DNA from 4 places in the Shewanella sp. Choline-02u-19 genome. Region 1 is predicted to be linked to each of the others. Evidence: predicted binding sites of a transcription regulator. Region 1 holds the regulator's gene; each other region holds the start of a gene.
The links. Region 1 encodes LexA, which represses DNA repair genes until DNA is damaged. Its sites were predicted from a motif close to TACTGTATNNNNATACAGTA; they were not measured.
Positions count from the first base shown of each region.

Region 1 (6,076 bases):
AAAGATAAATTGAGACAAACCAAAGGCAAAACCACCAATCGATACAATCTGGTTTACGTCAGCAAATTGAATCGCATAATCGGGGATTCGGCGAGGCATACCTGCTAACCCGAGAAAGTGCATTGGGAAAAACAGTACATTCACTGAGATAACTGAGCACCAAAAATGCCAGCGTCCTAAAGTTTCGCTGTACATGTTGCCGGTCCACTTAGGCAGCCAATAGTACGCTGCTGCCATGATGGAGAATATGGCTCCGGTGACAAGTACATAGTGGAAATGAGCCACCACGAAGTAGGTGTCGTGATACTGAAAATCCGCTGGGGTAATAGCCAACATCAAGCCTGAAAATCCGCCAATGGTAAAGAGTATGATAAACGCAACTGCGAATAGCATTGGGGTTTCAAAACTGATTGATCCGCGCCACATAGTCGCAACCCAGTTAAAGACTTTTACCCCCGTAGGTACTGCAATGAGCATAGTGCAATACATGAAGAAAAGCTCGGCAAACACCGGCATCCCCGTGGTAAACATGTGGTGTGCCCATACCAAAAATGACAGCACGGCGATACTCGCGGTGGCATACACCATCGACGCGTAACCAAATAATGGTTTGCGACTAAAGGCGGGAACGATGGCAGAGATAATACCGAAAGAGGGTAAGATCATGATGTAAACTTCAGGGTGGCCGAAGAACCAGAAAATATGCTGGAACATCACGGGATCACCACCACCTGCGGCATCAAAGAATGCAGTACCAAAATACTTATCGGTTAATACCATGGTGACGGTGCCCGCAAGCACCGGCATCACCGCTATCAACAAGAATGCGGTTATTAACCAGGTCCAAACAAATAACGGCAGCTTCATCCACGACATGCCGGGGGCGCGCATATTGACGATGGTGACGATAACGTTAATCGCCCCCATTATCGAACTTATCCCCATGATGTGAATGGCAAAAACGAACAGCGCAGTACTGTCTGGACTATAAGTGGTCGATAGTGGCGCGTAGAAAGTCCAACCAAAGTTGGGCCCTCCACCTTCCATAAACAATGAGCTCAATAGAATTGTGAAAGCAAAAGGTAAGATCCAAAAGCTCCAGTTATTCATACGAGGCAGTGCCATGTCAGGTGCACCGATCATCATTGGAATAAGCCAGTTAGCCAAGCCTGTAAAGGCTGGCATAACCGCACCAAATACCATGACTAGGCCGTGCACTGTGGTCATCTGATTGAAAAAGTTAGGTTCGACTAACTGTAAACCGGGCTGAAATAACTCGGCGCGAATAACCATCGCCATCGCGCCACCCGTAAGGAACATAATAAAACTGAACCACAGGTAGAGCGTGCCGATATCTTTATGGTTGGTGGTTAAAATCCAGCGCATGATGCCTTTCGGCGCACCATGATGATGGTCATCATGGTGATCGTCCTGAGCTGCTGGTGAGTCTTGTGTGATTGTGCTCATTTTAATCCCTTACTTTCCGTGACCAACAACGTCAGAAGCTTGAACAGCATCACCTGAGTTATTACCCCATGCATTGCGCTCATAAGTCACCACAGCTGCAAGCTGTTGTGGTGTCAGTAGCGAGGTAAATGCCTGCATAGCAGTACCCGGTTTGCCATTGATAACAGTATCGAGATGACCCGTTACTGGGCCGGTAATCACTGCGCTCCCCACTAACGATGGAAAGGCGCCGGGTAAACCCGTTCCTGCCGCTTGGTGACAAGCAACACAACTGGTCATGTAGACTTTCTCTCCCATGACCATAAGCTCATCCATTGTTAAGTCATCTAAAGCCACAGCTTTAACTTGTTCTGCCTCAGGTAAGCTGGCAGGTAAAGTGACCGGGATTACGGTGTTGGGATCGCTGGATGCAGCTGGGCTTGAACTCGCGCTAGCAGAGCTCACATCCGCGGCTTGAACTGTATCGCCTGAGTTATTGCCCCAAGCATTACGCTCAAAAGTCACCACGGCAGCAATTTCAGTTGCAGTCAGCTGTTTAGCAAATGCTTGCATAGCAGTACCAGGCTTACCATTGACGACGATATCGACATGGGCGCCGACGGGGCCGGTGGTAATTGGGCTGCCAATAAGAGAAGGGAATACGCCAGGCAGACCTGCACCATTGGGTTGATGACATGCAGCACATTGAGCGAGATAGATTTGCTCACCTTGAGCCATGAGTTCGTCCATGGTTAAGGTTTGCGAAAGTGCGGCCTCTGCTTCAGCTTCAGCATTATTAGCTTGTTGCTGCTGGGCAAGTAACCACTTATCGAAGTCTGCTTCTGAAAGCGCTTCGACAACAATCGGCATAAATCCGTGGTCTTTACCGCACAATTCAGCGCATTGACCACGATAAATACCGGGCTTATCAATTCGTGTCCAAGCTTCATTGATAAAACCGGGGTTAGCATCTTTTTTGACAGCAAAAGCCGGGACCCACCATGAGTGGATAACGTCATCAGATGTCATCAAAAAGCGTACTTTACGATTAATGGGTAATACGAGATGTTTGTCTACTTCAAGCAAATAGTGTTCACCTTTAGCTTCGGTGCCCTCTATTTGTGCTCTAGGAGTCGACATTAAGCTATAAAACTCAACGTCTTTATCGAAATAGCTGTAATGCCACTTCCACTGCGAACCTGTTATTTTAATGGTGAGGTCAGCATTACTGGGGTCTTCCATTGCAATCAAGGTTTTGGTTGCGGGAATAGCCATGATTATAAGAATAATAAAAGGCACTACAGTCCATAAAATCTCGACTTTAGTACTTTCATGAAAGTTGGCGGCGACTGCGCCTTTTGATTTGCGATGGTTGATCATGGCATAAATCATTGCGCCAAAAACAACAATGCCAATAGCACAGCAGATATAAAGGATAATCATATGGAGGTTATAAACCTTACCACTGATCTCCGTCACGCCTTCTGTCATATTAAACGGCATTTCTGATGCAAACAGTGTAGGCGAAAATATTAGCGCCAACACACAGTACAACAATTGCTTCACTAGACTTCTCCTCTGTCAACAAGACAAAGAAGAGTCACACAGTAAGTCTCTGCTCTATGTAAACTCTTCAGTTCCCAAAAAAGCAACGATGACTTCAAAGTGCGCGAGTGGTTTATCCATCGTGTCGTTATGTTTCGACTATCGATTAGACTTTATATAATTTCAGTATTTTAATACTGGTTAGTGTAACCACACTGGCACCTACGGCTGAAATATATCAGGCCGATCTCAGTCTTCATATACTCTTTAAGGATCTACAGTCCATACATAAAGACCGACGACTAAATCGCTCGGATATAACAATATATCGTTGTTATCAGTACCTACCCTACTTGGTGTTGAAATATTGATCAAGATCACTTTTTGATTCATTTGCTTAGCAGCAGTAATAAAAAAGCTCCCGTTAAGGGAGCTTTGCTTTAGAGACTAGATTTGTAATAGAAAGAATTGCTTAATGGACTGCTGCGAACAGTGAACCTTGTTTAAACCGCTCGTCCTGTGTATTTATTGTGCTGTCAGGTAAGTGAGCATTCGCATTTTCAATAATGATACCCACCGCTTGAGCACTCTTTGCGACTAACTGCAGTCGTCTACTGTCTCGTGCATCGACTTCATTCGTCCAGGTTATTACCGCGCTTGATGTGCCACTCGTGAGCGCTTTTTCCATAGCCCAAAGTGTTTCGAATTCATCTTTTGCGTGTACCAGTAGGATTCTATCCATGCGGACGCCAGCAGAAGCGAGCATCTGTTTGTAACCGATATTAGGTGGGCTAATTAATACAATCCAGCGACCTTGTTGGCTCAGTTGAGCAAGTTGGCCACTAATCTGTTTTAATTCAGTGCGCCCCTGAGTGTGAGATACCATAGTTTCGATATCTGTATTTACCTTTTTAGACATAGCTTGAGCAGGTATATCTTGCCAAAGGCCAGGGTGACGCGGGCTTACACCTAATAATTTGTTCATTGCCAATCTCCATTACGGATCACGCCAACGGCTAAACCTTCAATACTTAAGCTTTGGTTTGCCAGATCAACTTCTATCGGTGAATAATCTTCATTCTCAGCATGTAAATAAACTTTATTGCCTTTCTTTTCAAAGCGTTTAACCGTGACTTCATCTTCTACTCGTGCCACCACAACTTGACCGTTGCTTGCATGTTGGATCTTATGCACTGCAAGCAAATCGCCTTCAAGTATGCCGATGTTTTTCATGCTGTCACCGCGTACTTTAAGCAGGAAGTCGGCTGACGGGCGGAACATGGTAGGATCAATTTTATAATGTTGCTCTACATGTTCTTGAGCCAGAATAGGTTCACCTGCGGCCACTTGACCAATAAGCGGTAAACCAAGGTCGGCATCTTCGGTATCATCTTGAATTAACTTAATTCCTCGAGAGGTACCTGGCATGATCTCAATACAGCCTTTCTTCGCTAAAGCTTTTAAGTGCTCCTCGGCTGCATTGGCAGATTTAAAGCCTAAACGTTTGGCTATTTCAGCACGGGTGGGTGGCATACCTGTGTCTGTAATATTGCGTTTAATTAGCTCTAAAATTTCAGCTTGACGTGGTGTAAGTGGTCTCATTATTAAGCCTGTCTTTCCATACAGTAACTGTCAGTATATACAGTATTTCTGTTCGCGCAAGTATTAACCAAATTTATGTTAAAGTTGAATTTATTAGCACTAGGGTGGGGCTGAGAGATTAAGGAGGGATGAACGAGATTTAATCCTGATAGGCAGGATATACATAGACTTATGATGGCTTAAGTCATTGTTCTATAAATACGCAAATGTTTCCGAGTGCCATTATAAAGCAATTGCGCAAACGCTCCGAAATTCTGGTATTCTACGGGGTTATTAGAAGCGACTATACTGCAAGCGAATCATGTCGAAAAAAGACTCTCTTTGGTTTAAATCATTACGCTGGATCCAAAAAAAGCTCGTGCACACTATTGTAGTGCCTCATGATCCTTTTGAAGACCTCAATCTCGATCCAAGCAAGCCACTCGTTTATGTCATGAAAACAGAATCTGTTAGTGACATAGCAGCTCTTAGTGAGATAACCGGTAAATTCGGTTTACCTAGCCCATATAATGACTTAGAGGTTAATGGGGTGACTGCGCCGCGCGTTGTCTGCCTTGAAGGTAGCAAGCCTCTATTTGGCGAAAGAGAAAGTGCCGAACAGTATTTGCATTGCTTTAAGCGCCTATTGAGTGTGCATAAGCAAAATGAAGAATTAGATATTCAGCTAGTTCCTGTGAGTCTTTATTGGGGACGAACCCCAGGCAAAGAAGACGACACCATGCGCGCTGCTGTGTTGGAGCGTCAAAATCCGACTTGGTTACGCAAGTGCTTGATGATCTTGTTTCTCGGTCGACACAACTTTGTGCAGTTTTCTAATGCTGTTTCTCTGCGTTATATGGCAGACGAACATGGTACTGATAAGCGCATCGCACAAAAACTAGCCCGTGTCGCGCGAGTGCATTTTCAGCGTCAACGTAAAGTAATGACTGGGCCTCAGCTGCCTAAGCGCCAAGCTCTGTTCCATGCTTTGCTAAAGTCAGAATCAATTACCCGAGCCATTAAAGAAGAAGCGACAAATAAAAAAATCTCCGAATCAGAAGCGCGTGCAAAAGCGATGGAGTATCTAGATGAAGTCGCGGCGGATTACTCCGATAGCTTAGTGCGTATTACCGAGCGTTTTCTTACTTGGTTGTGGAATAAGCTTTATAAAGGTATCAATATTAAGGGTGCGGAGCAGGTTCGTCAGTTGCACCATGATGGTCATGAAATCGTCTATGTACCGTGTCATCGCAGCCACATGGATTATTTGTTGCTGTCTTACATCCTCTATTATCAAGGCATGGTGCCGCCGCATATTGCTGCCGGCATTAATCTTAACTTCTGGCCAGCAGGACCTATGTTCCGCCGTGGTGGCGCATTCTTTATTCGCCGAAGTTTTCGCGGTAATAAGCTCTATACCGCGGTATTCCGTGAATACCTCGATCAACTCTTTACTAAGGGTTATCCGGTTGAGTACTTTACCGAAGGTGGCCGCTCACGCACA
Region 1 covers NZ_PJBE01000012.1:238,782-244,857, forward strand. Annotated here, with positions in the region: gene ctaD (cytochrome c oxidase subunit I) at 1-1,467, opposite strand, end outside; gene coxB (cytochrome c oxidase subunit II) at 1,477-3,012, opposite strand; gene CXF83_RS03175 (cell division inhibitor SulA) at 3,464-3,976, opposite strand; gene lexA (transcriptional repressor LexA) at 3,973-4,593, opposite strand; gene plsB (glycerol-3-phosphate 1-O-acyltransferase PlsB) at 4,895-6,076, shown strand, end outside.

Region 2 (6,076 bases), on a different contig from region 1:
AGTACCATTGCACCGCCCATGATTGCGCCATGCGCTAAGCCACCAATGGCTGTGCCTAGTGCGAGGATAATGGTTCCGCCAACCAGTACTGGAAGCGCTTGGAAGCGCTCAACAAAACGGCTAACAAGTAGTTGCATCATGACAATCGATAAAAAGTTAAGCCCGATAAGGTATTCAGGGTTCACTTGGCGATGTTCACTGGCCCAGCTCTGGGCGTATTGCACTGCCAAGGCTGGAGTTTGCTCAATAGCGGTAAATGCTTGGCTTATTTCGGTTGTTGGTACCATCACTTTGGCATGAACCAGTTCAAAATAGGCTTGCTTCGCATTTAAGGTTCCAGCACTGAACTCTTGTGCTAAGCGGGTGACTTCTGATTGCAGTAAGCTGATATCGACGGGCGCAAAGAACTGCTGTAAGTCTGGGTAGTTAGCTAGCATCAAGACTAAATCAGTGGTGTCGACAAAGTCACGGATATAGATAGGTAGCGTAATAAAGATTTGCTGATACACCATCCACATGCCCGATAAAATAAGCAGGTAGATAACAAATGGTTTGTTACCTAGGCTAATTTTTTGGCCATACCATGGCGCGCCTTTTTGAGATGAAGCCAGCTTGTCCCAAATAAGATGGGCACTGAACCAACAGGCATAGATAATAAGCGTCGTTTCACCGGTGATCCATTTAGCCCCAAAAGACATTAATATAATCAGCGTACCGAAAAATAGAATCGCGAAACGAGCATTACCGAGGACCTCTTGAATATCGCTGAAAACGGCTTTGAGTGGTTTACCTTTTTGGCTATTTTGATCCGTTGGCTCTTTGTAGAATAACAGAGCAGGGATAAAGTTAAGTGCGATCCAGAATGAAGACATAATAAACACCCAGTCCCAGCTAATGGCGCGCACGTAACCCGCCACGAATGGCCCTAAGAATCCACCAATATTGACCATCATGTAAAATATGCCAAAACCTAAGCCACGGTTAGTGTCATCGGTGGTACGGGCGACAGTACCTGTTACAACAGGTTTAAAGCACGCAGCGCCTACAGCCACGCCCATGAAGGCAACAAAGAAGCCCATAAAACTATCGACCTGACCCAATATATAATAACTGGGGCACATGATGGCATAAGAAATTAGAAACATTTTCCGGTAACCATAACGGTCGGCAAGTGCGCCTGTCAGTACTGGGAAAAGGTACAAGAAAAAGGGGATCATACCTTGTAGCAGGCCACGTTCTTGATCAGAAAAACCTAATCCACCTTGATTTTCTGGCGAGGTCATATAGAGCGATGAAAGGGCAAAAAAGCCATACCAAGCGAGTCGTTCAAAGATCTCCATGGTATTTGCGACAAAGAATGTCGGGGGTAAGGGGGATCGCACAGCTTGTGTCATATTATCATCCGTATACTTTATACATTTTTAAGGATGTTAACATAGCTGTTACTAAAATGGATCGTATTGTGTGATTTTGAATCGTTTTCGCGCTAAGGGAAGCGCCGTAATTTAATATAATTCCCGAGCTTATATTATCGACTTTATTCTCAGTATCGTAACGGTTGCCATCTGAACGGCCTCTTTTCGGGGCAAACAGGGGCTGAGTACGGTAAGTTAAGACTCGCAAGAGTTGCCTTTATTGTCGATTCGGTCATAATAGCGCGAAATTTTTTAGTTAATACTAGTGTGATAATGATATGGCAGTGTTAGACATTTTAACGATCCCTGATGAGCGGCTTAAACGAAAAGCTGAGCCGGTTAAGGATATTGATGCGGTGCAGGGTTTTATTGATGATTTGATTGAAACCATGTACGACACCGAGGATGGTATCGGGCTTGCAGCAACTCAAGTCGGTAGCTTGCATGCTATTTTAGTTATCGATTTGTCTGAAGAACGCGATCAGCCGATGGTATTGATTAATCCTGAAATGGTAGAAACGCGTGGTGATTTTCAAGGGGAAGAGGGCTGTTTGTCCATTCCTGGTTATCGTGCGAAAGTGAATCGTCATGAAGGCGTAAAAGTCACTGCATTAGATCGCACAGGTCAAGCATTCGAGATCGATACCGATGAGTTTCTTGCCGTTGTACTGCAACATGAGATGGATCATCTCAAGGGTGTGGTGTTCACCGATCACCTGTCGATGTTAAAGCAGCAAATAGCGCTCAAGAAAGTGAAAAAGTATAAATATTAGGCTCTTGCCTTAAAATTTTATACACAAACGCATTATTTAATAACGCCCCTCAATTGAGGGGCGTTTTTTTTGGCTTGCAGATCTGAATCGAGTACTTGCGATCTCAATAAAGATAATTATACTGTATGTATATACAGTATTTAAATTTAAGGATCATAACGCCTGTTATCAAAGGGTAGGCCCTCAAATGATGAGTACTTTTTTATCTCACAGACAGGTGGAAACATGGATCAATCAAGCGCAAAGGCATATTCGGTATTACAAGATAAAGAAGCGTCAGAGCCGATTGATAGTGCCAGTTTCCGCAAGCCGGTGATCGTCAATGCTGAGCGAATATGCAAGACCGCTACCAGCGCTAATACAACAGGAACCTGTTCTTTAAATCAATTGTTAGAACGGCAAGACATTTGGCGTGGGCAGCAGTGGCAGCAGCAACATGTAGCCTATCCGACGGGTTTTTCATTGTTAGATAAAAATCTTGCTGATAATGGTTGGCCACAAATCGGTGTGTGCGAAATTTTATGTGATGGTGTGGGTCAAGGTGAGCTCAGTATCGTGTTGCCTTTATTGAAACAACTTATAAGCCACTGTGTGTCATCAACACAAATTAATGATTCCATGGTGATGCTGGTGATGCTGGTGGCGCCGCCTCACATCCCTTCGCCGCAAGCATTGTTACAACAAGGGTTGGATGTGGAACGCTTGATCTGGATAGATACTGAAGAGCGAAAAGAACGCTTGTGGTCCATTGAACAAGCGTTAGCGAGTGGCAGCGTACCACTAGTATTAGCTTGGCTAGACAGTTTATCGATAACTGAGGCGAGAAGGTTGCAGCTAGCTGCAGAGAAAGGCCAAGCCTTGTGTATGCTCTATTTACCGACAACGAATGCACAGCTGTCACACCCAGTGAATTTACGTTTAGTGCTGCAAAGACAGTGCTTTTCGGCGTTAAATGCCAATGACAGTAATAACAAAAAAGCCGTTATCGTCGAAGCATCAATGTTGAAATTAGTGCCCAAGCTGACTGAGCGCCAGCAGCCAAGTTTAAGTCGATTTTCAAATAGTCATTTAGGGATGACTGAAATCAATATTATTAAGCGCCGTGGTGGCTGGCCTAGCCCTGTCTTTAGTCTACCGCTGCTGCCTCCTCATTTAAAAGAAAGTCTATTGGGTGTCAGTGCTTGTTTGATTGATAACGCTTCGCTAAATGATGACTTGTCCGGTAGCGCCTCACTTAATATCGATTTGATAGGTCAGGATCTGTGCCAAGCGCAAGTTAGCGCAATTAAAGGGCTGGCGGATTATAGGGCTGTAATCAGTAGCCCACTATTACCGTCTACTGCGGGTGATAAGGTTCTATCTGTTATTAACACCTTATCTGTTATTAACACCTTATCTGTTACTAATAAGAGTGCAGCGGTTAAAGTCACAAGTAGCAGACGATCAATATTGGCTGTACACATCGAAGCGGTAAACGCTGAGAGAGCGAGCAAAAAAGCTAATTCATCTTCTGTTATTTATCATGCAGCTGAGGCTGAGCGAGAAAACCACTTATCGTTGCAGCTTGAGCCAACACGTAGATTAAGCCTGCAGCCGACATATTATCTTAAAGCGCCTTTGAGTGAACTGGTGAGCGATTCAATAGAGCAGGCAACGTTAGTAACACCGACATTGTCAGCAGAGGTAAAGCGTCACAGTCAACCATCGCTTGCTGCATCTTATAACGACTCTGCTCAAGATAGATGGACAGAGTCTTATAAAACGCTGCAGCAAGGGGCGCCAACATCACCTAGCAAAATTCATTAACCTAATGCATGGTCGCTAATGGATATGTTATGGCTAGCAGCTCATTACCCACAGTGGGCACTACAATACTTCTGTTACCGCAATGAGCTAAATCAAAGCGCTGAAGTACTATTGTATGACCCTAAGTCTTTACACGTGCTGGCACTTGACGCTGGGAGTCACAAAGCTGGAGTGACGGTTGGGATGAGCCTTTCTACCGCGCAAAGTTTAACGCCGTCGGCGATGTTAGCTGAGTTCGACGCCTCCACTAATCAGCAAGCGTCAGATTGGCTATGCCAATGGAGCTATGAGTTTAGTGCACGCGTCGTGCCCCTGCGCTGCGCCTTGGTGCATGATGCACACAAAGATGGTCAATCGAGTGCGAAGTTACATGTCGATGAGTTTGTTTGTAACACCCTGTTGCTTGAAGTCAGTTCCATGGCGCTTATTTTCGATGGTATTGATAAGCTTATTGAGCAATATGCTCAACGAGCCAAAACCTATGGTTTAGAGGTGTCTCTTGCAATAGGCAAAACACCTTTAGCGGCACAGTTGCTCGCGCAGCAGTCTTCAGTCATGGCTGAAGTGACCCAAAGTGAATCCCTTAATCCTGATAAGAGCCATGCGTTACTTAGTCAATTACCGATTGCCTCACTACCGATATCATGCTTTTTAAGGCAAAGCTTTCTCGATATTGGCGTGACCTCTTTTGCGGCTTTGTGCACTTTACCGGATAAGGAACTAGGGCGACGATTCGGCCCCAAGCTGCTGCAACTTCTGGCAAAAATCTCGGGCGCTATACCGCATCCGTTAACCTATTTTGAGCCAGAGGAAACTTATCTGCAAAAACTGTCTTTATTATATGAAGTTGAATTGATGCAAGGGATTGTTTTTCCGTTAGGTAGAATGCTCAAAGAGATGGCGAGCTACTTAAAGCAACGCCAACTTGCGATTCAACAGCTTAAATTGACCCTCATCTACCGTGATAGCGAGCGCAGTCAGCTTGATATTATTATTCAGTACCCCTTTGCCGAGCATCGCAGTGATAACTTATTAAGCTTATGCCGTATGCAACTAGAGCGTGTCACTCTGTATCAACCTGTGGTTGAAATGGTGATTTCTGTCGACAAGTTTGTACCTATTACGATTGCTAATGACAACTGGTTTGGACCACAACAGGCAGCTCAGGGGCAACGTTCAGAGAAAGCTTTGCGGCTGATGGCGCTGCTACAAGCAAGACTGGGTAGCGATAAGGTGAAAGGACTGCTGGCAACTTCTGCTCATTTACCTGAAGAGAGTTGGCAAGCAACGGATCTTTCCGCTACCAGCCAAGAGCACAGACCCGTTATCAAGTCATTGCAACAACTCTCTGATCTTGGCCATCCGACGACAGGCCTCAGCGTGGGGGCGTGCCGTCCAAGTTGGTTGTTGACGACACCTGAAATGATCTCGATTGAGATGATTGAGCTGTTAAAAGGACCTGAAAGACTGCAAACACACTGGTGGCAGGAGCCAGCCATATGCCGTGATTACTATATTGCGAGTCATCAGCTAGGCGGATTATGTTGGGTATTTAAAGATAGCCGTGGTTTTTTCTTACATGGCTGGTTTGGCTAATGTACGCCGAACTACATGCTATCTCTAATTACACCTTTCTTCGAGGAGCTTCTCATCCTCACGAGTTGGTCGAACAAGCCGCATTACTGGGATATAAAGCGATTGCGATTACCGATGAGTGTTCATTTGCGGGCATCGTGAAGGCGTATGAGGCTGCCAAAAAACAGCAGATTAAGTTGCTGGTGGGCGCGGAGTTTCAATTAGCAGAAGGTGTGTTTGTGCTGCTTGCGATGGATCGCCGTGGTTACGGGCAAATTAGTCAATTAATCACAACCAGCCGTCGCCGAGCTGCAAAAGGCGAATATCAACTGCACTTTAGTGAACTAAAGCAAGGTTTAGAACGCACCATTTTATTATGGCAACCGACGTCACTTAATCCAATTCGCAGTGATTTAGGCGATTTATCACCGCAACTAGAGGCTTATCAAACTAAGATGCTCGCCATTGGTCAGTCTATCCGCAATGTTTTTGCTCAGCGTTGTTATC
Region 2 covers NZ_PJBE01000013.1:1,128,755-1,134,830, forward strand. Annotated here, with positions in the region: gene CXF83_RS11660 (MFS transporter) at 1-1,394, opposite strand, end outside; gene def (peptide deformylase) at 1,694-2,188, shown strand; gene imuA (translesion DNA synthesis-associated protein ImuA) at 2,414-3,994, shown strand; gene CXF83_RS11675 (Y-family DNA polymerase) at 4,013-5,590, shown strand; gene CXF83_RS11680 (error-prone DNA polymerase) at 5,590-6,076, shown strand, end outside.
Region 2: a site for LexA is predicted at 2,308-2,327, ahead of imuA (translesion DNA synthesis-associated protein ImuA). Genes of this name have one in related genera too.

Region 3 (6,076 bases), on a different contig from region 1:
GGTGCCATCTTAGAATTGTTAAACAGTTAACAGGCGCGCCCAATAATTACAAAAAAGCCAGCAGCTATTAAAGCTACTGGCTTATGAATCAATATTACCTTGAGTATCTCTAAGGTAATTATCGACTAAATATTACATGTAATATCTAATACCGATAGAGATACCGTCATCTTCCGAGAATTCCATCGCTGCTTGTTGTGCTTTGTCTGAACTGGTGAAATCACTGAAGTCTTTACGACCTTCAAGATACAACATAGTGTTGTCATCCCAAACGTAATGTAAACCAACAAGCAAGAACTGACGTTTGAACACATCGCCATTGTAAGCATCGCCGTATTCATCACCGGCTTCTAAAATGTTGTAGCCAACAAGAGGACGAAGACCATTATCAAACTTATAAGAGAACAGAGATTCCATACCCAATGCTTCAGGGATATAACGGTTCAAGTTATCAGTATCGTGGAACTCTTGCTTGTTAACGTTGACTGCACCGTAAAAGCCTTTGCCATTGAACTCACCCCAAGTCGCACCCGCGCCAAAGATCAAATCAGTTTCACTGACAGACTTTCCTGACTGGTAATCAGCATCAAACTGACCTACGTTAGCACCCGCGGTGATGACTAGGTCATCTGACACATTATAAGTTGCAGAAGCACCGTAAGTGTTGTCATACTGAACCGTTGCAATAGGGTTGTTGTTGGCAACTGCAGCAGCGTCAATGAATCCTGGGAAGTTATCACTTTCATACAAATCGAAGCTATCTTGCTTTAGCTGTGCTTGAACTGCGAAGCTAAAATCACCGAATGCATTACGGTACTGAACTGTTTTGTCACCACGACCGGTGCCATTAATAGCGCCGTCCGCTTTATTGAGAGTATAAGTACCAGAGGTATTACCATCCCAAGTATTTACGAGGTTAGTATTATAAACCACGTCATACCAAGCGCCCCATTGCTTACCAATAGTTAATGAACCATAAGTATCATGAGCAAGTCCAACGTAACCTAAACGAGTGCTTAAGAAATCGTTGCTCTCTGATGTGAATTCATTAGCATAAGTACCGCTAGAGTTTGTAATTGAGCTATTACCAACTAAGTTAACGCCCCACTCTATCTTTGCAAATGTTTTCCAGCCATCGCCCATGTTGCGGGTAAAACCGAAATTAATACGCGACGAACCATTCTCGACTTCTGTAGCACCCTGTGTATTGATCACTCGAGCATCAATCCAACCACCAATTTCTACTGCGTTTTTATCATCTTTATAAACTTCGATTGCTGATACTGAGGGTACAAAAATTACTGCGGCTAATGCCGATGCTACTAAAGTCTTTTTCATCTAATGCCTAACCTTTAATTATGTTCAATCTGCTTCATTCAATATATTTCCATTCCGTTGTTTTCTTTCTATCCTATTTGCAGACGAGGTTAGCAAAAGATTAGCAATCACTCAAAGACGAACATCACAAAAATAGCCATATTTTGCACCAATTTAACTCGCAAGCCTATAACAGCCGAGGGATCGAACCAATTGTTAACATAAAGATAGCAAGGCGTTAATATGGCCCTGCTTAAATTAACGTCATTTGATTTGATGTAACTTTACTGAAACTTTTATTCATTATTGAAAGTATGGGCTCAGCAATAGGCCCTAATTGGCGGTCGATGTAGTAATCAATATCAATGGGGGATTTTTGATGAGATAGCGGTTCGGCGCCAGACGTTGTCATTACGTACTCGATCCTTGCCCCTTTTTTGGTGACACTTTGATCACCGGTTGCTTCAAAGAGTATTCTTGCCGCTTTTAAATGAGGAGATGACTTTGCAGTATAATCTTCAAGGTTGCGACGTAAATTTTTAACGAAGACCAATTCTTCCGTCAAAGCACCACTGTTTAACTGATCGATAGTGAGCTTGATATACGCTTCGATATCTTGCTGGTTAAATAACCGCTCATAGAGTTCATACTGTACTCTTCTCGCCAGCGGCGACCAATCACTGCGTACTTGTTCCATTCCTTTGAACACTAATGTTGTTTTTCCAAGCCCATCCTTCTTTGTGCCGACGTAACGTTTTTTTGAACCTTCGGCAGAACCGCGGAGCGTTGGCATAAAAAACTGTTCAAAGTGAGTCTCAAACTCTAGCTCTAAGAAACTATCAATACCGAATTTATCAGTGAGCCGCTGTAGCCATAGTTGATTTATTTTTGAAGCAAGTTCCTTACCAGTGGCCTGCACTTTACTTTCATCAAAATCATTACCTAACCAGACAAAGGTTGAATCGGTGTCGCCATAAATAACTTCAAAGCCCTCCTCCTCTATCCAGCTGCGTGTTTGCTTCATTATTTCATGGCCACGCATAGTAATTGAGCTCGCGAGCTTAGCGTCATGAAAAACACAACCTCGAGAGCCAAGCACACCATATAGCGAATTCATGATAATTTTTATCGCTTGAGAAAGCGGTGCATTGTGGTTAATTTTAGCCAACTCTCGTTGTTCAGAAAGGTGCTTAATTAAGCGAGGTAAAATGGGCTCCTTCCGACTAAACCTTGCCCCTAAATAGCCCTCTACGGTGTCAGACTCTTGTTGATGTAATGATTCAACTAACCCTTTAGGATCAATTAGAAACGTTCGAATGATGGATGGGTAAAGACTCTTAAAATCTAACACCAAAATATGTCGATACAAGCCAGGAACGGAGTCCATCACATAGCCACCGGGGCTCTCAATGCCATCGCTGGCGGGTGCACTCGGAGCGATGTAACCACTTCGGTGCAAGTGCGGTAAATACAAATTCATAAATGCAGCAACCGATGCTCCCACACGTCCAAGCTCAAGCCCCGTCAACTTTGCCCGCTCTATCGCAAATTCAAACAGCTGTGTTTTTTCAAATATATCCCAGACTAGACGACTATCAGTGAGGTTGTAGTGTGCCAACGCGGGCTTGTCGTTGGCAAACAGATCATTAATTTCATCCATTCTGTTACCCACATTGTCGATAGCTTTGCCTTCATCCAACAATGCTCTCGACACAAACTCAAGTGAATAACGATCAAACTGATAAAATGCCGCTTTCAACCAATCAATACCATCGAGTACCACTCTTCCTGGTAATCGCAGTGTCTCTGGCCTATATTTATCATCAACTTTCCAGCTCAAATTTTGGTTGCTGCGCCCAATAGTAAGCGGAATACCATGGTGTTTCGCGCGCCGATATAATAGGGCTAAATCAAAAGTCACCACCGCCCAACCAATGATAATGTCGGGGTCGTAATCTGCAAACCAAGCAATCAACTGGTGAATGAGTGCAGGTTCGTTTTCAACCCACTGAATATAATCAACCTCAACCGGTTGTGGCGCGCCAACCATAATGACTTTTTCAAACACCACACCCGTTTCTGTCTGACCGTATAAACCAACAGAATAGAGTTCCCCACTAAAACTGCATTCAAAATCGAATGAAATGGCTTTAAGCGATTGTACAGCCTCTGCTCGTCTGGCTTTATTAGCGATAAAACGTGGCTGGGCTCCCTGTACAGCAGGTTCGAAATGACCACTAAATTCAGCATCAAGAGCAATAAAGCGTTCGATTAAAAATCGATGTTCAGCTTTAATATCACTTTCAAAGAGTTCAATACCTTGGTCTTTCGCAATCCGTATTAGGTTGCGCTGATGTCTCAGATCTCGGGTATACAGCGCAGTGACGTCTTCATGCTGGAAACTTTTAAGCGTTAGCCGCTTACGACGAATGTGCTTTAACTCTTGATGTTGATTAATAATATTTTCATCAATCGTACGAATAAAACACACATGTTCTTGCTGTGGAAGCTCAACGGTCACCGGCCCAGATTGTGTGGCAATAAAGTACTGTAGGCACAGTCCATCTTGCCGATGTATTGCATGGCGGGTTAGCACTCGCCCCTTTATTGTCTGAAGCACATTGGTTGTTGAGGTCATGGCTGTTTACTCAAATAAATTCACGAATAATCACTTAACACTTCTTAGGCTATGTAATCACTGTTATTATGTACAGCATTATTTACTGGACCAGTGCATTCATGTTATCCGCAGACGTTAAAACTCAGATCCGTACTATATATAAAGGTATTGCTTTAGCTCTGCCCAATTTTCGCTCTCGCCGGGAGCAAAATTATATTGTTGCGGAAATATCAAAAACCCTTGCGGGGGAATATGACAAGCAGCGACGCATCATCGTGGTCGAAGCTGGTACTGGTATCGGTAAATCACTGGCCTATATTTTGGGGACAATTCCTTTAGCGTTAGCAAATAAAAAAAAGGTCTGTATCGCGACTGCAACCGTCGCATTGCAAGAGCAATTACTGCATAAAGATTTACCCTTTTTTCTGCAACACTCCGGTCTAGACTTTACCTTTGGCTTAGTCAAAGGACGACAACGCTATGTGTGTTTATCTAAGTTAGAGATGCTTGTTGGTCCTGATGACAGTAATCAAATGGCGATGTGGCAATCAAAGCCAGATCAAAGCCAGGTTGATATGTTAGAGGGACTGCTAAAGGACTATAAAGAGTCTCGCTGGAATGGTGAGCGCGATACATTAACTCAACCTCTGCCGGATCACTTGTGGCAACAGATTGCCTGTGATAAGCATAGCTGTCATAAGCAATTGGCAAGTCATCGAAATTGCCCTTTTCATAAAGCCCGAGAAGATCTCGATACCTGGGATGTATTAATCGCCAACCATAGTCTGCTATTTGCCGACTTGGAATTGGGCGGTGGAGTCATTCTGCCCGATCCTGCAGATCTTTATTATGTCATCGATGAAGCACACCACCTGCCCATTGTTGCTCGTGACTTTAGTAGCGCTCAATCCACCATCCGTGGCGCGACCGATTGGCTTGAAAAACTCACCAAAACAACCTCAAAGCTTCAAAACCAGATTAAGAGCAATTATATCATTGCGCCTGCACAGGCAATGCTCGACCATGTTGGCGATATTAGCGGATTACTCAATCAAGTTGCTCACTTTTGTGATGCTCAAGCTAACCAATTTGATAATCCAGAAAACCGCTTTCGTTTCGAACACGGTAAATTACCACCAGCACTGCTTATTCTTGCCGAAAACCTCGCTACAGCTTCCAATGTGGCATTGAAACAGTTCAACAAAATGTTGGCCTTGCTCAATGAAGCGATAAAAGATGGTGATATTCCCAAGCACCAATCTGAAGCGCTACTGTCAGAAACAGGCTTTATGCTGCAGCGCATTGAAAACTTGCAAAAGCTGTGGAAAATGATGGCTAAGCAAGATAGCCCTAAAGGTGCGCCAATGGCACGCTGGATTGAACAACTCACAGGTAAGCAGGCTGATTACTTATTCAGTGTCTCACCGATCGAAGTCGGCTTTATGTTAGAGAATTTACTCTGGGAAAAGGCGGCTGGTGTGGTGCTTTGTAGTGCAACACTCAGAGCGCTCAATAACTTTAATCACTTTACTCATCAAGTGGGCTTATCCATAAACGATGGCAGTCGCTATCTTGCGCTCGACTCACCGTTTGATTTTGAGCAAAATGCGACGTTATTCTTACCCCATATGGATACAGAGCCAACACATGACAACTATACCGATGAGCTCGCTAAGCAAATCATCGCACTCGTTGAAGATGAAATGGCCAGTTTGGTGTTATTTGCCTCTTATTGGCAAATGGAAAAAGTCGTAGACCTTGTTGAAAGTAAAATAAAAACAGGATTACTGGTCCAAGGCGTGTTGCCAAGACAAGAGATCCTAAAGCAACATAAACAACGCTGCGATGATGGCAAACCCAGTATTATTTTTGGTACAGGCAGTTTTTCAGAAGGCCTCGACTTACCAGGTGATTATTTAACTAACCTCATCATTACTAAGTTACCTTTTGCAGTGCCAACGTCACCGGTTGAGCAAGCTCATTCAGAATATATTAAAATAAAGGGTGGAAACCCCTTTTTACAACTGACAATCCCAGATGCTTCGCGCAAATTGGTACAGAGTTGTGGTAGATTACTTCGAAAAGAACAGGATTATGGCCGGATTTCCATCTTAGATAGACGCTTAGTCACCAAGCGCT
Region 3 covers NZ_PJBE01000013.1:2,095,868-2,101,943, forward strand. Annotated here, with positions in the region: gene CXF83_RS15900 (porin) at 133-1,338, opposite strand; gene CXF83_RS15905 (DNA polymerase II) at 1,571-3,955, opposite strand; gene dinG (ATP-dependent DNA helicase DinG) at 4,057-6,076, shown strand, end outside.
Region 3: a site for LexA is predicted at 4,014-4,033, ahead of dinG (ATP-dependent DNA helicase DinG). Genes of this name have one in related genera too.

Region 4 (6,076 bases), on a different contig from region 1:
AGCTCGTCATTAGCCATTGAGAACTGAACATCGCTCGACCACATTGCCGCTAGTCTTTGTTTAGCGACATTAAAGTCGCCTGCAATACGTTGCTTTATCACCTTTGAGCGCGATAACCGCAGCTGCATTTTACTGACGTCGGCTTGAATAACAGCGCCCGCTTTAGCGCGGGTTTGAATCGCTTGCAGTGACTTATGCTCCAGTTGGATTCGACGTTCAATCCACTGCTGTAACGCTTGTAGTCGCAATAACTGGTAATAGCGTTCGGTCGTTTGCGCCAGCACCTCTAACCGCAGCATTTCGTACTGGGATAATTCTTGCCTTTGATTCGCACTAGCATAATCAATGCGACGTTGGCGCTTATCCCCTAACTCAATAAGTTGGCTCAACGCTAAGGTGATCTCCGCATTGTCGACCCCTTGCATATCACCGCTGCCGAGAATGTTTTCCACATTAACCGATAACTCAGGGTTAGGCGTGATCCCTGCTTGCAGCGAGAGTGCTTCACTTGCTCGAAGCGAGTATGGATAGGCTTGCAGCGAAATATTATGCAGTAAGGCTTGCTCTAATGCCCACGGTAACTGGATACCATTGTCAGCCGTTGTGGCATCAGTATCCTGTTGTTGTGGTTTGGATGCTGCCATGCTTTGAGCGCTATACACGCCCAAGAAACAGATAGCTAAAGTGACTAATGCCCTTTGGCATGCCACTAAGAAGATATTTATATATCTCATCACGAGATTAAACTCCTGTGAATTCAGTCAATAGATATTGCCACTGCAATAACATGCAGCGCTCAACAGCGTATTGGCTTATTGACTTGAGCGGAGGTATGGCAAGGTAATGTACGTTAGTAAACGCCTTGGTAATCCATCATCAGTAAACAAAGGTTAACTTGAAATGGTTTTACACAAAGGCACACAGCGCACGACACACTCGATGACCTAATGACTCAAAATTGATTTAATGAAATGGAACAGGAATTAACAGTACGGAGGAGGAATGGGTGGCGCGTAGCTTCTGTCTTGATAGCTAATAAGGAACTGACTCTTGTCTTTGACACCATTTGATTGGGCGAAAAAGCTCAACTGGGCAGGAGGATGGCAAGCAGTATGGAAGTCGTTATCATGTTCATCTTGATCACTCACTTCGACCATATGGCTGCAGTTGTTAACGCCTGTGTGACAGCAGTCTTGTTGCAGTTCTTGCGCCAAACTGTTTTCTAAGTGATGAGGCTCACTGATACTCATCTCTGCATAGTGAAGCTCAGTGCTGTGAAGGTCTGCAGCTACACAAGTGGGAAATAATTGCGACACAAATACCACCAGTAATAAAACTAGTGTCAATTTAGACTGAAACATCTGCATTGATAAATGTGAGTTAAACAACCATATTCCTAAAAGCTAAAACAGATTAACTAATGACTTACTTATTAACGGCAGATGATAACCGCTTTTATCTCAGGTAAATAGTGCTCAAGGCAAAACATTTAAAAAACATGACCGCGGTCTAAAGCATTGATAGCCGTCAACATCAGCAAACCCATCCTAGGGTTAAGCTTTGCTTTTAGTCGTGCGTGGCTTATTAACCGCTTTTTTTGGCGTTGATGCTGTTTTAGTGCTCTTACGCGCGTAGGACTTCTTCTTAAACGGCGTCGGGCTTTTAACCCCTTGCAAGGCGGTGGGTAACACTGAGCCCGCTTGGGTAATTAATTCATCTAATTTGCTGATAAGCGGCTGCATAAAGGCTTGATACTGGGTTTCCTTACGGCTCATAGAATCTAAGGTATTTTCCCACAATGCCGTCATATCTGGCGTCGTTGCACTGAGCGGCAAACTATTGATCAGACCTTTGCCCACATCCGTCGCAATAATGGTTTTACCTTGTCTCACTAAAAAACTGCGCTTAAATAGAAGTTCAATTATGCCAGCACGGGTCGCTTCAGTACCCAGGCCATCGGTGTCTTTAAGGATCTTACGAATTTCAGGGTCGGTAACATAGCGGTTTATCCCCGTCATCGCACCAAGTAACGTCGCATCAGTAAAGTGCTTTGGGGGTTGAGTTTGCTTTTCCAATAACTCTCCACGTTGGCACAGTAACGATTGCCCCTGGGTTAATGGCGGTATGGTGGCTAACTCCTCGTCATCACCTTTCTCAACAGAGTTAGCGCCATTGTTAGCATTAGACTGAGCTTGTTTCAGCAACTGCTTCCAACCTATCGCATTTTCTTGTTTGGCTTTGGTCTTAAATAATCCACCGGCGATGACAATCTCTACCACTGTTTCTTTATAGAGATACGCAGGATAAAACTGCATTAAATATTGCCGCGCAACTTGCAAATAAATCTGCTTTTCAGCTGGACTGAGGCTAGCTAAGTTGGCGACTTTCTCTGTGGGAATTATCGCATGGTGGGCATCGACCTTTTTATCATTCCACGCTTTTGACTTAAGTTTAGCATTGGGTGCATCAATGCCTTGCGTCAGCTCTGCTGCACCTTTATTAACCGTCGCGATGACGCTAGGCGCCATCGCGTGTTGCTCTGCAGGCAAATAACGGCTGTCTGAACGAGGATAGGTGATCAGTTTATGACGTTCATATAACGACTGACAGGTATCTAGTACCGTTTTAGCGCTCATGCCGAAGCGTTTAGCGGCATCAATTTGTAATGAGGATAGATTGTAAGGCAACGGTGCATTTAATTTTTTATTTTGCGCCGTGACTTTTTCAACCGTGCCATTTTTGCCGGTTATACGCCCGACCACGTTCTGCGCGAGGCCTTTGGATAGCACTCGCCCATCTTCGTCCATATAAGGCTCACACGCCTCACTGGGTTGCCATTTGGCGGTAAATGCTTGTTGAGCGTCTGTGGTTAGATGCGCCACAACCTCATAGAATGGTTTTGATACAAAATCGTTAATCTCTTCATCACGCCTGACCACTAACCCCAATAACGGGGTTTGTACTCGTCCAACGGAGAGCACGCCTTGATAACCAACTTTACGACCTTGGATGGTGTAAGCCCGAGTCATGTTCATCCCATAAAGCCAGTCAGCGCGAGAGCGCGCTAAGGCTGAAGTCGACAATGGGATAAACTCACGATTTGAGCGTAATTGCCCTAAGGCACGAGTCACGGCTTGGGGATTTAAGTCGCTGATGAGCAGCCGTTTGGCTTGCTGTAACTTAGCGCCTTTAACGCCTAAGTGAGCAATGATCTCGTCGACCAACAGCTGGCCTTCTCTATCAGGATCGCCGGCATTCACCAGTTGAGTCGCCTCTTTAACCAGCCCTCTCAGCACGGCAATTTGACCACGCATCTTATATTTTGGCTTCATCTTCCACACATCTGGCACTATCGGAAGATGTTCAAACTTCCAAGACTTATATTCTGGCGAATACGCATCTGGCTCTGCTTGCTCTAATAAATGTCCAACGCACCAGGAAACACAGTCACCGTTCGCAGCACGTATAAAGCCCTCGCCTTTTTTTAACGGTTTAGGTAACACGTCGGCGATGGCTCTACCAAGACTGGGTTTTTCTGCAATATATAAGATCATCGGTGTACATTTACTATCACTGTATAAATTAACAGTAACTGTAACCTGAGGGGAGCATAGGTGCAATAAAAAGCCAGCTAACTGCTCAAAGATTGTAAAGTTTATTGCGAACGATTCTCATTCGAGCTTTAATCTTTACTCTACTTCGGAGGAACGATAATGTTGACGACGCTAAGCAACCCAGCAACAAGACTCGACAGGTTACTGCTCTATCACTTTCTACTCGTGACTGCTTGGGTCATCTTATGCGCCCCGCTATTAGCGCAAAGCCCGAGTGTCGAACCATTAGTGTTGAGTAGTTTGGTCATTTTTCTTACCAGCATCAGCACCCTGATTGGCTTGAAAATGGCACATGGGTTCAGCAAAAATACCTATTCTTTGTTGTTTATCAGCTGGATGGCTGTTTGGGTAACTCAGCTGTTTAGCTTTTAATACCAATGCACTAAGTATTTGACCCATTCAGAGCGCCGACGTTTAAAGCAAATGGCAAAGCCCCTTACGACTAAATGGTCTATTTTGTTCCATACAAAATAAGACATTCCCATCCTATATGGCGGTCAAGTGCAGGAGGTACGAGTCCACGGATGGACGGAGGTAGAATAATGCAGCTGCAATTATCGAGAGTCATGCATGGAGCAATTACCGAGGATGCTAGAGCCGAAAATTACGATTAGCTTCAATCCCCCATCTTGCCTAAAGGGCTTTGAATTCCCGCGAATGGTCAAACTTTTAATGCAATTGGTATAAGTTCTATTTACGGCATAAAAAAGCCGAGCTATTGCTCGGCTTTTTTGTCAAAGATCTAGATTAACTTATGGATGGCAAACGTTATGCATCTCTAAGTTAGTACCGACATCTTTGCTGCGATTAGCTTTGGCATCATCGTTACGAAGCTGGGTAATATAATCTAAGTATTCTTGGTTAACGTCATTGGTGACATATTTGCCGTCGAATACCGATGTTTCAAAACGCTTAATGGCGGGGTTTTCTTGGCGCACCGCTGCGATCAGATCAGGCAACGACTGGAAAATCATGCCGTCTGCGCCAATTAGCTTAGTGATCTCTTCAACATCACGACCGTGAGCAATAAGCTCGTTAGTGGTCGGCATATCGATTCCGTAAACGTTAGGGAAACGAATTTCTGGTGCCGCAGAAGCAAAGTATACTTTCTTAGCGCCAGCATCGCGTGCCATCTGAATGATCTGCTCAGAGGTTGTACCACGAACAATAGAGTCATCAACCAGCAATACGTTCTTATCTTTGAATTCGGCTTTAATCGCATTTAACTTACGACGAACCGACTTCTTACGCTCTTGTTGCCCTGGCATAATAAAGGTACGACCGATATAACGGTTCTTTACGAAGCCTTGACGATATGGAAGGTCCATATTTCGTGCGATTTCTAGTGCAATATCACAAGATGTTTCCGGGATGGGTATAACCACATCAATATCATGATCTTCCCACTCTTTCTTGATCTTCTCGCCCAGCATAGTCCCCATGTTAACACGGCTGCTATACACAGAAACATTATCAATAGTGGAGTCAGGACGCGCGAAATAGACAAATTCGAAAATACACGGTGCATAGCTTGGAGTATGCGCACATTGACGGGTAAACAACTCACCTTCTAGGGTAATGTAAACCGCTTCACCAGGTGCTACATCGCGCATAAACTCGAAACCAACCGCATCCAGCGCAACGCTTTCAGAAGCAACCATGTACTCAGTACCGGTTTCAGTTTCATGCTTACCAATCACTAATGGTCGAATGCCAAATGGGTCTCTAAATGCCATTAAACCTTGGCCGATGACCATAGCGACGACAGCATAAGCACCACGTGTAAGCTCATGTACTTTAGTGATCGCATTGAACACTTCATCAGAAGTGAGATGTTGCGTTGTAGTATGTTGCAACTCATCGGCAATCAAGTTTAATAACACTTCTGAATCAGAAGTCGTATTAACATGGCGACGTTGCTTGAGAAGACGCTCATGCAGCTCAACCGTATTGGTTAAGTTACCGTTATGCGCTAATGAAATACCAAAAGGTGAGTTAACATAAAATGGCTGAGCTTCAGATGCACTAGAGCTCCCTGCCGTAGGGTAACGCACATGACCGATACCTGCATTTCCCTGCAAGCGTTGCATATGCTTTGGCTCAAATACGTCTTTGACCAAACCATTGGCTTTACGCAATCTAAACGCGTAGCCGTCTACGGTCACAATGCCAGCAGCATCCTGTCCACGATGCTGAAGCACGGTCAATGCATCATAAATGGTTTGATTAACCGATGACTGACCAACTATTCCGACAATACCACACATGGGTAAGCTTCCTCATTGTAAGATGTTCTATTATTTAAATATTTTTGCTTTAGTTAAGCTTTAACTTAGCTAAAGGCCAAATAATGCTTTAGTGCATTTTATATTTTAGGTACAAAGCTTGAGGTATTTTCCAGGTAGTCAAAGAACCACTGGATCACAACTCCAAATTCGGGCACAAGCGTTGAACTCTGCCAC
Region 4 covers NZ_PJBE01000013.1:1,972,682-1,978,757, forward strand. Annotated here, with positions in the region: gene CXF83_RS15385 (TolC family protein) at 1-734, opposite strand, end outside; gene CXF83_RS15390 (hypothetical protein) at 984-1,316, opposite strand; gene CXF83_RS15395 (DNA topoisomerase III) at 1,554-3,554, opposite strand; gene CXF83_RS15400 (hypothetical protein) at 3,714-3,986, shown strand; gene purF (amidophosphoribosyltransferase) at 4,367-5,881, opposite strand; gene CXF83_RS15410 (CvpA family protein) at 5,980-6,076, opposite strand, start outside.
Region 4: a site for LexA is predicted at 3,572-3,591, ahead of CXF83_RS15395 (DNA topoisomerase III). Genes of this name have one in related genera too.